DNA from 2 places in the Streptomyces sp. NPDC059009 genome. Region 2 is predicted to be linked to the other one. Evidence: predicted binding sites of a transcription regulator. Region 2 holds the regulator's gene; the other holds the start of a gene.

Region 1 (8,067 bases), on a different contig from region 2:
CGCCGCCCGAGAGGGCGAACCAAAGATCAACAACCGAATACCGCTCATCCAGAGGGGCAGAGGGATACGGCCCGTTGAAGCCCCGGCAACCCTCCAGCCGCCACGCGCCGGCAGGCGCAAAGTGTCACTGCGTGCGACACCGCAACTGTCGACTCGCGAGGCTCCCGGCTAGGGAAGGTGCCAATTCCGTCTCGCGGCGAAGTGCGTCGCGGGGAAGATGAGGAGAAAGGGCCTCGCCTCCATGGCTGTGCAGACTGTCGCCACCACTGGTACCACCACCCCCGTAGACCTCGGTCCGGCCTCCGGCCTCTCCTGCCGTGAGTGCGGAACCCGCTTCGAGCTCGGCCCGATCTTCGCCTGCGCCGAGTGTTTCGGCCCCCTCGAAGTCGCCTACGACCTCCCGGCCACTGGCCCGGAAGCCCTCCGCAAGCAGATCGAGGCCGGCCCCGCCAACGTCTGGCGCTACGCCCCGCTGCTGCCCGTCCCGGCCGACGTCGCCGAGAAGCCGAACCTGAACCCGGGCTGGACGAAGCTGGTCAAGGCCGACAACCTCGCCCGCGAACTGGGCGTCGCGCAGGGCAAGTTGTTCGTCAAGGACGACTCCGGCAACCCCACGCACTCCTTCAAGGACCGCGTCGTCGCGCAGGCCATCGAGGCCGCGCGCGCCTTCGGCTTCACCACCCTGTCCTGCTCCTCGACCGGCAACCTGGCCGGTGCCGTCGGCGCCGCCGCCGCCCGCGCCGGCTTCCGCTCCTGCGTCTTCATCCCGCACGACCTGGAGCAGGGCAAGGTCGTCATGGCCGGTGTCTACGGCGGTGACCTCGTCGCCATCGAGGGCAACTACGACGATGTGAACCGCTTCTGCTCCGAGCTCATCGGCGACCCGCTGGGCGAGGGCTGGGGCTTCGTGAACGTGAACCTGCGGCCGTACTACGGAGAGGGCTCCAAGACCCTCGCGTACGAGATCTGCGAGCAGCTCGGCTGGCAGCTGCCCGACCAGCTGGTCATCCCGATCGCCTCCGGCTCCCAGTTCACGAAGATCGACAAGGGGCTGCAGGAGCTGATCAAGCTCGGCCTCGTCGAGGACAAGCCCTACAAGCTCTTCGGCGCCCAGGCCGAGGGCTGCTCGCCGGTCTCCGTCGCCTACAAGGGCGGCCACGACGTCGTCCGCCCGCAGAAGCCGAACACGATCGCCAAGTCCCTCGCCATCGGCAACCCGGCCGACGGCCCGTACGTCCTGGACATCGCGCGCCGCACGGGCGGGGCCGTGGAGGACGTCGACGACGAGCAGGTCGTGGACGCGATCAAGCTGCTCGCCCAGACCGAGGGGATCTTCGCCGAGACGGCGGGCGGTGTGACCCTGGGCGTCACCAGGAAGCTGATCGAGGCGGGCGCCATCGACCCGAACCTCACCACGGTCGTGCTGAACACGGGCGACGGCCTCAAGACGCTGGACGCCGTCGCCGACAGTTCGCAGGCGACCGCCACCATCCGCCCCAGCCTGGACGCGTTCCGCGACGCGGGCCTGGCCCACTGACCCACGTACGACCGCGTCCGCAGGAAGGACCCACCCCATGAGCGTCAACGTCCGCATCCCCACCATCCTCCGCACCTACACCGGCGGCCAGGCCGAGGTCCGCGCCGAGGGCGCCACCCTCGGTGAGGTCATCGCCGATCTGGAGAAGAGCCACACGGGCATCGCTGCCCGCGTCCTCGACGACCAGGGCAAGCTGCGCCGCTTCGTGAACGTGTACGTGAACGACGACGATGTGCGCTTCGAGCAGGGCCTCGAGACCGCGACGCCGGACGGCGCGGGCGTTTCGATCATTCCCGCCGTCGCGGGCGGCTGAGCCGCGAAGGAGGTCCGGCCGCGGACTTCCGCAACAACTCTGCGTTATTCGGATTGCCCCCTCCGGGAGAAAGCGGAGGGGGCAATTCTGTGTCGTTGAGCGCGGTACAGTTGAGGAGCACGCTGTGCCGTTAGTGCCGAGCGCATATACGAAGTCGGCCGCTCGCCCGCCAGAAGTAGCCAAAGTACCTTGCCTATTTGAGCCCATTGCGGCATTTGTCGGGCCCGACTTGCCCTGAACTCCGGCAGAATCGCCGGATATTACCGATCGGGCGTGCCCAGAATTCTCGTCCGATTGACCTGTTGCAGACGGCAGTTGGGCAGATACATTCAGCCGCGGTCGACGCGTTCCGGCGCACACCCCCATCACCAATGGGGCGTGAGGTCTGACCCGGGTCCGCGAAGTGCGGTCCTGCGCAAGGGCCAGTAATAGGGGAGTTAGGCATGGCTCAGGGCACCGTCAAGTGGTTCAACGCGGAGAAGGGGTACGGCTTCATCGCGGTCGACGGTGGTGCGGATGTATTCGTCCACTACAGCGCGATCCAGATGGACGGGTACCGCACCCTTGAAGAAGGTCAGCGGGTCGAGTTCGAGATCTCGCAGGGCCAGAAGGGTCCGCAGGCGGACATGGTCAAGCTGGCCGTCGGCTGAGCTGGCGCGTCCGGCCAACTAGGCACTCACGGCGAGGGCCCGTATCCCGAGAGGGGTACGGGCCCTCGTGCGTGCGCGGGGGTTGCCGGGGCGGGCGGGGTGTCTGGGGTACGTAAGGGCGCTGTGGGCGCACCTTGCACTCGGAGGGGTCGAGTGCTAATCATTGGCGTTAGCACTCTACGAGTGAGAGTGACAGAACTTGGATCGGGCCGGTGAGGTCCGCAGACCGGGTGGGGCAAGGAACCACAAGGGCTGCAGGCCGTCCGTCGCGGGCACCAGTGCGGTCCGGATTTTCCTTCCCCAAGCTCTTGACGAGCTGGGGGAGACCCCATCTGTCCGGGAGGACCACTTCACATGGCCAAGATCATCGCGTTCGACGAGGAGGCACGGCGCGGCCTCGAGCGCGGCATGAACCAGCTCGCCGACGCCGTCAAGGTGACCCTGGGCCCCAAGGGTCGCAACGTCGTCCTCGAGAAGAAGTGGGGCGCCCCCACGATCACCAACGATGGTGTGTCCATCGCCAAGGAGATCGAGCTCGAGGACCCGTACGAGAAGATCGGCGCCGAGCTGGTCAAGGAGGTCGCGAAGAAGACGGACGACGTCGCCGGTGACGGCACGACGACCGCGACCGTCCTCGCCCAGGCGCTCGTCCGCGAGGGTCTGCGCAACGTGGCCGCCGGTGCCAACCCGATGGCCCTGAAGCGCGGCATCGAGAAGGCCGTCGAGGCCGTCTCGGGCGCCCTGCTCGAGCAGGCGAAGGATGTCGAGACCAAGGAGCAGATCGCTTCGACGGCCTCCATCTCCGCCGCCGACACCCAGATCGGCGAGCTCATCGCCGAGGCCATGGACAAGGTCGGCAAGGAAGGCGTCATCACGGTCGAGGAGGCCCAGACCTTCGGTCTGGAGCTGGAGCTCACCGAGGGCATGCGCTTCGACAAGGGCTACATCTCGGCGTACTTCGCCACCGACATGGAGCGTATGGAGGCGTCGCTCGACGACCCGTACATCCTGATCGTCAACTCGAAGATCGGCTCGGTCAAGGACCTGCTGCCGCTCCTCGAGAAGGTCATGCAGTCCGGCAAGCCGCTGCTGATCATCGCCGAGGACGTCGAGGGCGAGGCCCTGTCGACCCTGGTCGTCAACAAGATCAAGGGCACCTTCAAGTCCGTCGCCGTCAAGGCTCCGGGCTTCGGCGACCGCCGCAAGGCGATGCTGAACGACATCGCCATCCTCACGGGCGGCGAGGTCATCTCCGAGGAGGTCGGCCTCAAGCTGGAGAACGCCGGTCTGGAGCTCCTCGGCCGCGCCCGCAAGGTCGTCATCACCAAGGACGAGACGACCATCGTCGACGGCGCCGGCAGCAGCGACCAGGTCCAGGGCCGGGTCAACCAGATCCGCGCCGAGATCGAGAACTCGGACTCGGACTACGACCGCGAGAAGCTCCAGGAGCGCCTGGCGAAGCTCGCGGGCGGCGTGGCCGTCATCAAGGCCGGTGCCGCGACCGAGGTCGAGCTCAAGGAGCGCAAGCACCGCATCGAGGACGCCGTGCGCAACGCCAAGGCGGCCGTCGAGGAGGGCATCGTCGCCGGTGGTGGCGTGGCCCTGCTGCAGGCTTCCTCCGTCTTCGAGAAGCTCGAGCTCGAGGGTGACGAGGCCACCGGTGCCGCCGCTGTGAAGCTGGCCCTGGAGGCCCCGCTGAAGCAGATCTCCGTGAACGCCGGCCTCGAGGGTGGCGTCATCGTGGAGAAGGTCCGCAACCTCACCCCCGGTCACGGCCTGAACGCCGCGAACGGCGAGTACGTGGACATGATCGCCGAGGGCATCATCGACCCGGCGAAGGTGACCCGCTCTGCCCTGCAGAACGCCGCCTCCATCGCCGCGCTGTTCCTCACCACCGAGGCCGTCATCGCCGACAAGCCGGAGAAGGCCGCCGCGGCCGCTCCGGGCGGCATGCCGGGCGGTGACATGGACTTCTGAGCCCCCGAGGTTCAGTAGTTCATGGCATGACCCGCAGTACCCGCAGTACCTGTAGTACCCGCTTCACGTCGAGGGCGGCACCCCTTCTCCCAGGGGGGTGCCGCCCTCGGCGCGTGGTGCGGGGGCTGCGGGGCCTGGCGGGCTTGCGGTGGAGTGAACTCCAACTCCTAAGGTGCGGTCATCTTCGGTCTTCGGCCTCTGGCCTCTGGCCTCTGGCTTCGGGCTTCGACGGACCGCTTCGGCAAGGGAGTTCACCATGCGCTATCGCGTTCTCGGCGGCACCGGCATCGAGGTCAGCACCTACTGCCTCGGCACGATGATGTTCGGTGCCATCGGCAACCCCGACCACGACGCGTGCGTGCGCGCCGTCCACACCGCGCTCGACGCGGGCATCAACTTCGTGGACACCGCCGACATCTACTCGGCCGGTGAGTCCGAGGAGATCACCGGCAAGGCGCTGCGCGGCCGCCGCGACGACGTCGTGCTCGCGACGAAGGCGCACTTCCCGATGGGCGGCGAGGGCCCGGGCCGGGGCGGGAACTCGCGGCGCTGGATCGTGCGCGCCGTGGAGGACAGCCTGCGCCGCCTCGGCACCGACTGGATCGACCTCTACCAGATCCACCGCCCCGACCACACGACCGATGTGGAGGAGACCCTCGGGGTGCTCGGTGATCTCGTACGGGAGGGCAAGATACGGGCCTTCGGGTGCTCGACCTTCCCCGCCGAGGACATCGTCGAGGCCCACCACGTCGCGGAGCGGCGCGGGCTCATGCGCTTCCGTACTGAGCAGCCGCCGTACTCGATCCTGGCCCGCGGCATCGAGAAGTCCGTCCTCCCGACCGCCCGCCGCCTCAACATGGGCGTCCTGACCTGGGGGCCGCTCGCCTCCGGCTTCCTCTCCGGCAAGTACCGCACGGGGCTGCCCGTGGACCTCGAAGGCAACCGCGCCAGGCTCAACCGGCAGCGGTTCGACCCGGCCGTCCCCGGCAACGCCGAGAAGCTGGCCGTCGCGGAGCAACTGCACGAGCTGGCCGGGGAGTTGGGCTGCACCCTGCCCGAGCTGGCGGTGGCCTTCCCGCTCGCGCACCCCGCCGTCACCTCGGTGATCCTCGGCCCGCGCACCCAGGAGCAGCTGGAGCTGTTCCTCAAGGGCGCCGCGCTCACCCTCGACGACGCGACGCTCGACCGCATCGATGAGCTGGTCCCGCCGGGCACCGACCTCTACCGGGCCGACGGGGCCTGGACCCCGCCCGCCCTCACCGACACGGCGGGGCGGCGGCGCCCGGCGGGGGACCGGGCCGCGGCCTGAAGGGTGCGTGCGGGGGTTCGGCGCGCTGGGGTTCAGAGCGTCAGGGCCAGGAAGCCCAGCAGGTAGGCGAGGGCGAAGACGATGGGGACCCACTGCTCCACGTACGAGATCTGGAGGTACTTCCTCGGGTCCCGGCCCTCGCCGAGGAAGCCCCACTCCGCGCGTGAGTAGGCGTACGCGGGCAGCCGCTCCTCCAGGGCGCCGATGACCTGCCACTTGACCTTGTTGAGCTGGCGGTAGGAGCGCACGAGGACGAACCACGAGATGCACATCGTCAGCAGGATCACGAACCCGGGCAGCAGCAGCCACACCGAGATCCCGTCGCGCAGCTCGGGGGCGGCCGTGGCGAGCACGGTGACGAGGACGCTGTTGGCGGTGAGGAAGAACGTGTTGGAGACGCTGCGGCGCGCGCTGGAGCGGTCGGCCAGCTCCACGCACAGCTTGTACTGCTCGAAGACGGCGGTCCGGTAGCGGTCGGAGGAGTCGGACTCGCGGTAGTCGGCCGGGCCTATGGACTCGTTCCAGAGGGCGTCCCGCATCTCGGTCATAGCGGAATGATGCCGCGCAACTCCCTTGCCCCACCAGACCCTTGGGAATCGTTCAGCGGTCGGTCGTCGGTCGTCGGTCGTCGGTGGTCCGTCGTCCGTCGTCGGCTGTCGGCCGTCGGCTAGGGTCCGGGACATGAGTACGAGCGCCACGGCCGCCACCGCCATCGCGGTGACCGGGCACATGGACCTGGCCGGGCCGGCCGTGCCGCTCGTACGGGCGGAGCTGGCACGGCTGCTCGCGCCGTGCGCCGGGGCCGGGCTCACCGGTCTGTCCTGCCTGGCGGCGGGCGCCGACGCGCTGTTCGCGGACGCGGTGCTGGCGGCGGGGGGCCGGCTGGTCGCCGTCATCCCGTCGCGGGACTACCGCGCCGCGCAGGTCACGCCGTCGTACGCCGCGGACTTCGACCGGCTGGTGCGGGCGGCGGCCGAGGTGGCGGTCATGCCGTACGAGACGGCGGGCCGGGACGCGTACGAGGCCGCCAACCGCGCCCTGCTCGCGCGCGCCGACCGGCTCGTGGCCGTGTGGGACGGGACGCCGCCCACCGGGAAGGGCGGGGGCACCGCCGATGTGGTGGGCGCGGCACGGGAGTTGGGGCTGCCGGTGGATGTGGTGTGGCCGCGGGGGGCCCGGCGCGGCGCCTAGAGATGCTGCTGGGCGCGGCGCCTAGAGATGCTTCCGGGCGCGGCGCCGAGGGGGATGCCCGGCGCCGCGCCCAGGGGCAGGGGTGCTCGGCGGGTCAGACCTTCGCCGCTTCCGGGGCCGGGGCCGCCGGGCGCAGGGAATCCGCTCCCTCGGCCTGTGCCGCCGCCGGCTCGCCCGCGGCTGCTTCCTGGGGGTCCGCGTTCAGGTCCACCAGCATCTGCTTGCTGAAGCCGAAGAAGTACGTGGTGAAGAAGCCGACCAGGTAGCCGACGAGGAGGCCGCCGCCGTAGATCGCGGCGGTGAGGCCGAGGCCCTTGTTGCCGTCGAGGAGGGGGAACAGGGCCCAGCCGGACGGGCCGATGGCCGTCGAGCCGACCTTGTCGCCGAGCATCGAGAAGGCGCCGATGAACGCGCCGCCCGCCGCGCCGCCCACGCACGCCGTGATGAAGGGGCGGCCGAGGGGGAGCGAGACGCCGTAGATGAGCGGTTCGCCGACGCCCAGGAAGCCCGCGGGGAGGGCGGACTTGATCGTCGTACGGATCGACTTGTTGTGCTTGAGGCGCTTGAAGACCGCGATCGCGCAGCCGACCTGGCCCGCGCCCGCCATCGCCAGGATGGGCAGCAGAACGGTGTAGCCCTGCTGCTCGATGAGGGTGGTGTGGATCGGGATCAGCGCCTGGTGCAGGCCCAGCATGACCAGCGGCAGGAAGAGGCCGCCGAGGACCAGGCCCGCGAAGGCGCCGGTGTTGTCGAGGAGCCAGTTGGCGGCCGTGCCGATGCCGGTGGAGACCTCGCCCGCGAGGAACATCAGGCCGAAGATCGTGACGAGGCCGGAGATGAGGACCGTGAGGGTGGGGGTGACCAGGACGTCCACCGCCTCCGGCACCCACTTCCTGCACCACTTCTCGATGTAAGTGGCCAACACCGCCGCGCCCAGTGCGCCGAGGACACCGCCCTGGCCCGGGGAGAGCTTCTGCCCGAACGCCTCGATGTCGGCGACGCCCGCGTACACGATGATGGCCGCGACCGCGCCGCCGAGGATCGGGGTGCCGCCGAACTCCTTCGCCGTGTTGAAGCCGACGAACACCGC
Region 2 (5,185 bases):
GGGTGCGGCAGCTCATGGATCTCGACGTAGAGGTCACCGGCGGGACCGCCTCCCGGCCCCACCTCACCCTCACCGGCGAGCTGGATCCGCGTGCCGTTGTCCACACCGGCCGGGATCTTCACGGTCAGCGTCCGCCGCGAGCGGATGCGCCCGTCGCCCGCGCACTCGGGGCACGGCGTGGGCACCACGGTCCCGAAGCCCTGGCACTGCGGGCACGGCCGCGAGGTCATGACCTGGCCGAGGAAGGACCGCGTGACCTGCGAGACCTCACCGCGACCGCGGCACATGTCACAGGTCTGCGCGGACGTCCCCGGAGCGGCACCCTCACCACTACAGGTCGTACAGACGACCGCCGTGTCGACCTGGATGTCCTTGGTGGTCCCGAAGGCGGCCTCGTCCAGCTCGACCTCGAGCCGGATCATGGCGTCCTGGCCGCGACGGGTCCGCGACCGCGGCCCGCGCTGGGACGCCGTACCGAAGAACGCGTCCATGATGTCCGAGAAGTTCCCGAACCCGCCCTGGCCGAAGCCGCCCGCGCCCCCGCCGCCCGCCTGGGACAGGGGGTCGCCGCCGAGGTCGTAGACCTGCTTCTTCTGCGGGTCGGAAAGGACCTCGTAGGCGGCGTTGATCTCCTTGAAGCGCTCCTGCGTCTTCGGATCCGGGTTCACGTCCGGATGGAGCTCGCGCGCCAGCCTTCGGAAAGCCTTCTTGATCTCGTCCTGGGAAGCGTCGCGGCGCACGCCGAGTACGGCGTAATAGTCCGTGGCCACTTACGACTCCGCCAGGATCTGTCCGACGTAACGTGCCACTGCGCGTACTGCTCCCATCGTTCCCGGATAGTCCATGCGGGTCGGGCCGACCACGCCTAGTTTTGCTACTGCCTCACTGCCCGAACCGTAGCCGACCGAGACCACGGAAGTGGAGCTGAGCCCCTCGTGGGCGTTCTCATGACCGATCCGTACGGTCATGCCCGAATCCGTAGCCTCACCAAGCAACTTGAGGAGCACGACCTGCTCCTCAAGCGCTTCGAGGACCGGCCGGATGGTGAGGGGAAAGTCATGTCCGAAGCGGGTGAGATTGGCGGTGCCGCCGATCATCAGCCGCTCCTCGGTCTCCTCGACGAGCGTTTCCAGGAGGGTGGAGAGCACCGTGGCCACCGTGGCCCGGTCCTCCGCCTCGAAGGACTCCCCGAGGTCCTGCACCAGCTGCGGCACGTCCGCGAACCGGCGTCCGGCGACCCGGCTGTTGAGCCGCGCCCGCAGATCCGCGAGCGAGGTCTCCCCGAACGGGGCCGGGCAGTCGATCATGCGCTGCTCGACCCGGCCCGTGTCCGTGATCAGGACGAGCATGAGCCGCGCGGGAGCCAGCGAGAGCAGCTCCACGTGCCGCACGGTCGAGCGCGTGAGCGAGGGGTACTGCACGACCGCGACCTGCCGCGTCAGCTGCGCGAGCAGCCGTACGGTGCGCCCGACGACGTCATCGAGGTCGACGGCGCCGTCAAGGAAGTGGTGGATGGCCCGCCGCTCGGGGGCGGTCATCGGCTTGACGCCCGCGAGCTTGTCGACGAAGAGCCGGTAGCCCTTGTCGGTCGGGATCCGCCCCGCGCTGGTGTGCGGCTGGGCGATGAACCCTTCCTCCTCGAGCGCGGCCATGTCATTGCGCACGGTGGCCGGCGAGACCCCGAGGCGGTGCCGCTCGGTCAGCGCCTTGGACCCGACCGGCTCCTCGGTCCCCACGTAGTCATGGACGATGGCGCGCAGCACCTCAAGCCTGCGTTCACTGAGCATCCGTGCTCACCTCCGCCTGTCCGTCCACTGGAGCCCCGCTTCCCCGCCCTGGCACTCACCATTGCCGAGTGCCAGCTGTCACCGGGCCAGTGTACGGCCGTGAGGTACGGGCCCGGCAAGGGCGGACCCCCCGATGTCATCCCGACGGGCAAGGCGGGGGCACGGTGGCGACGTCGCTCCGAGGTGGTGGGGGGGGCGGGCGGGAGGCGCGGGCGGGACAGGCGAGCAGGGCGGCATCAGCAGCCGTCCGCGCAGGGGCGTGAACGGGCATGGGCGCAGGTCTGCCCGAGAGTGCGGCTGCCGCCGGGCCCCGTCGGCGCTAGCGTCACCGTTATGGACATCACGCCCGCATGGGACGAGACGGGCTGGGAGCGGCTCACGGCGCGCGTCGGCCGCCGCCGCCTCCCGGCCTGGGACTGCACCGCCGGACTCGTCGTCGGCGACGACGCCGCCCTCATGATCGAGGCGGGCGCCAGCCTGCGCGAGGGCGCCGAGCTCCGCACCCAGGCCCGCACCCTGCTCGGCCCCGGCCGCCGGGTCACCCATCTCGCGCTCACCCACCCCCACTTCGACCACGTCCTGGGCGCGGCGGCCTTCGCGGGGGTGCAGGTGTTCGGCGCGGCGGGCCTGGACACGGCCCTCCTCAAGGGCCGCGACGAGCTGCGCGCGGACGCGGTGCGCCACGGTCTCCCCCCGGACGCCGCGGCCGAGGCCACGGACCTCCTTGTCCACCCCCACCACCTGGTGTGCGGCGAATGGACCCTGGACCTGGGCGGCGGCACCCAGGCCCTGCTCGCCAACATCGGCCCCGGCCACACGGGTTACGACCTGGCGGTCCTCGTCCCCGGCGGCCCCGGCGCACCCGAGGTCGTCTTCTGCGGCGACCTGGTGGAGGAGTCCGGCGAACCCCAGGCAGGCCCCGACGCGATGCCCTCCCACTGGCCCGCCGCCCTGGACCGCCTCCTGGACCTGGGCGGCCCGGACGCGCTGTACGTCCCCGGCCACGGCGCGGTGGTGGACGCCACCTTCGTACGCAACCAGCGCGATGAACTGGCCCGCCGTTTCCGGGTGTCGTAGCGTCTCCCAAATGCGCAGCTACAGCCCCGACTTCACACCCCCGTGGAAGAAGAAGACGCCGCCCCCCGAGGTCCCGGCGGAACAAGACCTGGTGGTCGAGGAAGTCACCACCGGCTTCTGCGGGGCGGTGATCCGCTGCGAGAAGACGGCGCAGGGCCCGACGGTCACGCTGGAGGACCGCTTCGGCAAGCACCGGGTCTTCCCCATGGCTCCGGCCGGCTTCCTCCTGGAAGGCCGAGTGGTGACACTCACCCGCCCCGCACCCGCCTCCACGCCCCCGGCCGTCCCCTCCCGCACGGCCTCCGGCTCGGTGGCGGTGCCGGGTGCGCGCGCACGGGTTGCCCGGGCCGGACGCATCTACGTGGAGGGCCGCCACGACGCTGAACTGGTCGAGAAGGTCTGGGGCGACGACCTCCGCATCGAGGGCGTGGTCGTCGAGTACCTGGAGGGCATCGACGACCTCCCGGCCATCGTCGCCGAGTTCTCCCCCGGCCCCGACGCCCGCCTCGGCGTCCTGGTGGACCACTTGGTCCCCGGCTCCAAGGAGTCCCGCATCGCGGCCCAGGTGAGCAGCGACCACGCCTTGGTGGTGGGCCACCCGTACATCGACGTATGGGAGGCGGTGAAGCCTTCGTCCCTCGGCTTCCAGTCCTGGCCCCGCATCCCCAAGGGCCAGGACTGGAAGACGGGCGTACGCCAGGCCCTGGGCTGGCGCTTCACCAACACGGGCGAGGCATGGCAGCACATCCTGTCCTCGGTCCACACCTACAAGGACCTGGAGCCGGCCCTGCTGGGCAGAGTGGAGGAGCTGATCGACTTCGTAACAGGGGCCCCCGCCTAAACCGTTCCAACGTTCAAGGCAAGGCACGTCCCCCGCTTCCCTACCCCGTCCACCCTTTCCTCCCTCCCCCTCGGGCGCCCTACAGCCCGTCCGGCGTTTGAGGACGAGGCCGTTCAGGCCGATAAGGGGGTCTAGGGGCAAAGCCCCAGGACGGGCGCCCCAGGGGCGACGGAGTCGCCGGATTCGGGAAGGGGCGGGATCGGGGAAGAGAAAACTCAGTCCACCAGATCCCGCACCACCCCATCAGCCAACAACCGCCCCCGAAGCGTCAACACGGCCCGCCCCTCCGCAAAGGGCCCACCCTCCAGCAACCCATCCCCAAGCGCCCGCCGCGCAGCAGCAAGCCCAGCCTCCTTCAGGAGGGACAAGGGAGCCCCCTCCCGCAGCCGAAGCTCCAGCAGCACCCGCTCCACCCGCCGGTCCTCCCCCGAAAGCACTTCCCGCCCAGCCCCCGGCGACCTCCCACCCGCAAGAGCCCCCGCATACGCCCCGGGATGCTTCACGTTCCACCACCGCACACCCCCCACATGGCTGTGGGCCCCCGGCCCGGCCCCCCACCAGTCGGCCCCCCGCCAGTACAGCTCGTTGTGCAGGCACCGAGCGGCCTCCGAGGTGGCCCAGTTGGACACCTCGTACCAAGAGAATCCGGCACCCCCCAGCACCTCATCGGCGATCAGATACCGGTCCGCGTGCACATCGTCGTCAGTCATCGGCACCTCCCCGCGCCGAATCCGCCGCGCCAGCTGCGTCCCTTCCTCGACGATCAGGGCGTACGCGCTGACATGGTCGGGCCCGGCCCCGATGGCCGCCTCCAGGGAAGCCCGCCAGTCGTCGTCGGACTCCCCCGGGGTCCCATAGATGAGATCGAGATTCACGTGCTCGAAGCCCGCGGCCCGCGCCTCCGCGACGCACGCCTCGGGCCGCCCGGGCGTATGCGTACGGTCGAGCACCTTCAGCACGTGCTGCCGAGCGCTCTGCATCCCGAAGGAGACCCGGTTGAACCCGCCGTCCCGCAACGCGCTCAGATACGCCGGGTCGACGGACTCGGGATTGGCCTCGGTAGTGATCTCGGCATCATCGGCAAGCCCGAACTCGTCCCGGATCGCCCCCAGCATCCGTACGAGATCCCCGGCGTCGAGCAGCGTCGGCGTCCCTCCGCCGACGAAGACGGTCCGCACCGGCCGGGGGTCGTCCCCCAGCACCTTCCGCGCGAGCCGCACCTCGTCGACCAGGGTCTCCGCGTAGTTGTCCCGGGAGGCGAGCACTCCGCCGGAGCCGCGCAGCTCGGTGGCGGTGTAGGTGTTGAAGTCGCAGTACCCGCAGCGCGTGGCGCAGTAGGGCACATGCAGATAGAACCCGAGCGGCCGCTCCCCGGCCCCGTCGAGGGCGGAGGGGGGCAGGGCCCCGTCGTCGGGCACGGGCTCACCGTCGGGAAGGGCAGAAGGCATAGAGCCATTGTCCAGCACAGGCGCACTCAGCC

Evidence for each region. The regulator HrcA, encoded in region 2, represses chaperone genes, less so after heat shock. The targets are predictions, from matches to a motif close to TTNGCACTCNGNNNNNCNGAGTGCNAA.
Region 1: a site for HrcA is predicted at 2,670-2,696, ahead of groL (chaperonin GroEL). Genes of this name have one in related genera too.

What each region holds. Positions count from the first base shown of each region.
Region 1 is NZ_JBHYJB010000013.1:125,727-133,793, reverse strand. It holds SAM riboswitch class I at 42-224, shown strand; gene thrC (threonine synthase) at 242-1,537, shown strand; gene ACFWYM_RS15755 (ubiquitin-like small modifier protein 1) at 1,575-1,850, shown strand; gene ACFWYM_RS15750 (cold-shock protein) at 2,294-2,500, shown strand; gene groL (chaperonin GroEL) at 2,855-4,477, shown strand; gene ACFWYM_RS15740 (aldo/keto reductase) at 4,734-5,786, shown strand; gene ACFWYM_RS15735 (hypothetical protein) at 5,819-6,334, opposite strand; gene ACFWYM_RS15730 (hypothetical protein) at 6,468-6,977, shown strand; gene ACFWYM_RS15725 (PTS transporter subunit EIIC) at 7,072-8,067, opposite strand, start outside.
Region 2 is NZ_JBHYJB010000005.1:263,814-268,998, forward strand. It holds gene dnaJ (molecular chaperone DnaJ) at 1-770, opposite strand, end outside; gene hrcA (heat-inducible transcriptional repressor HrcA) at 771-1,787, opposite strand; gene ACFWYM_RS07600 (MBL fold metallo-hydrolase) at 2,127-2,864, shown strand; gene ACFWYM_RS07605 (DUF3097 domain-containing protein) at 2,875-3,705, shown strand; gene hemW (radical SAM family heme chaperone HemW) at 3,921-5,153, opposite strand.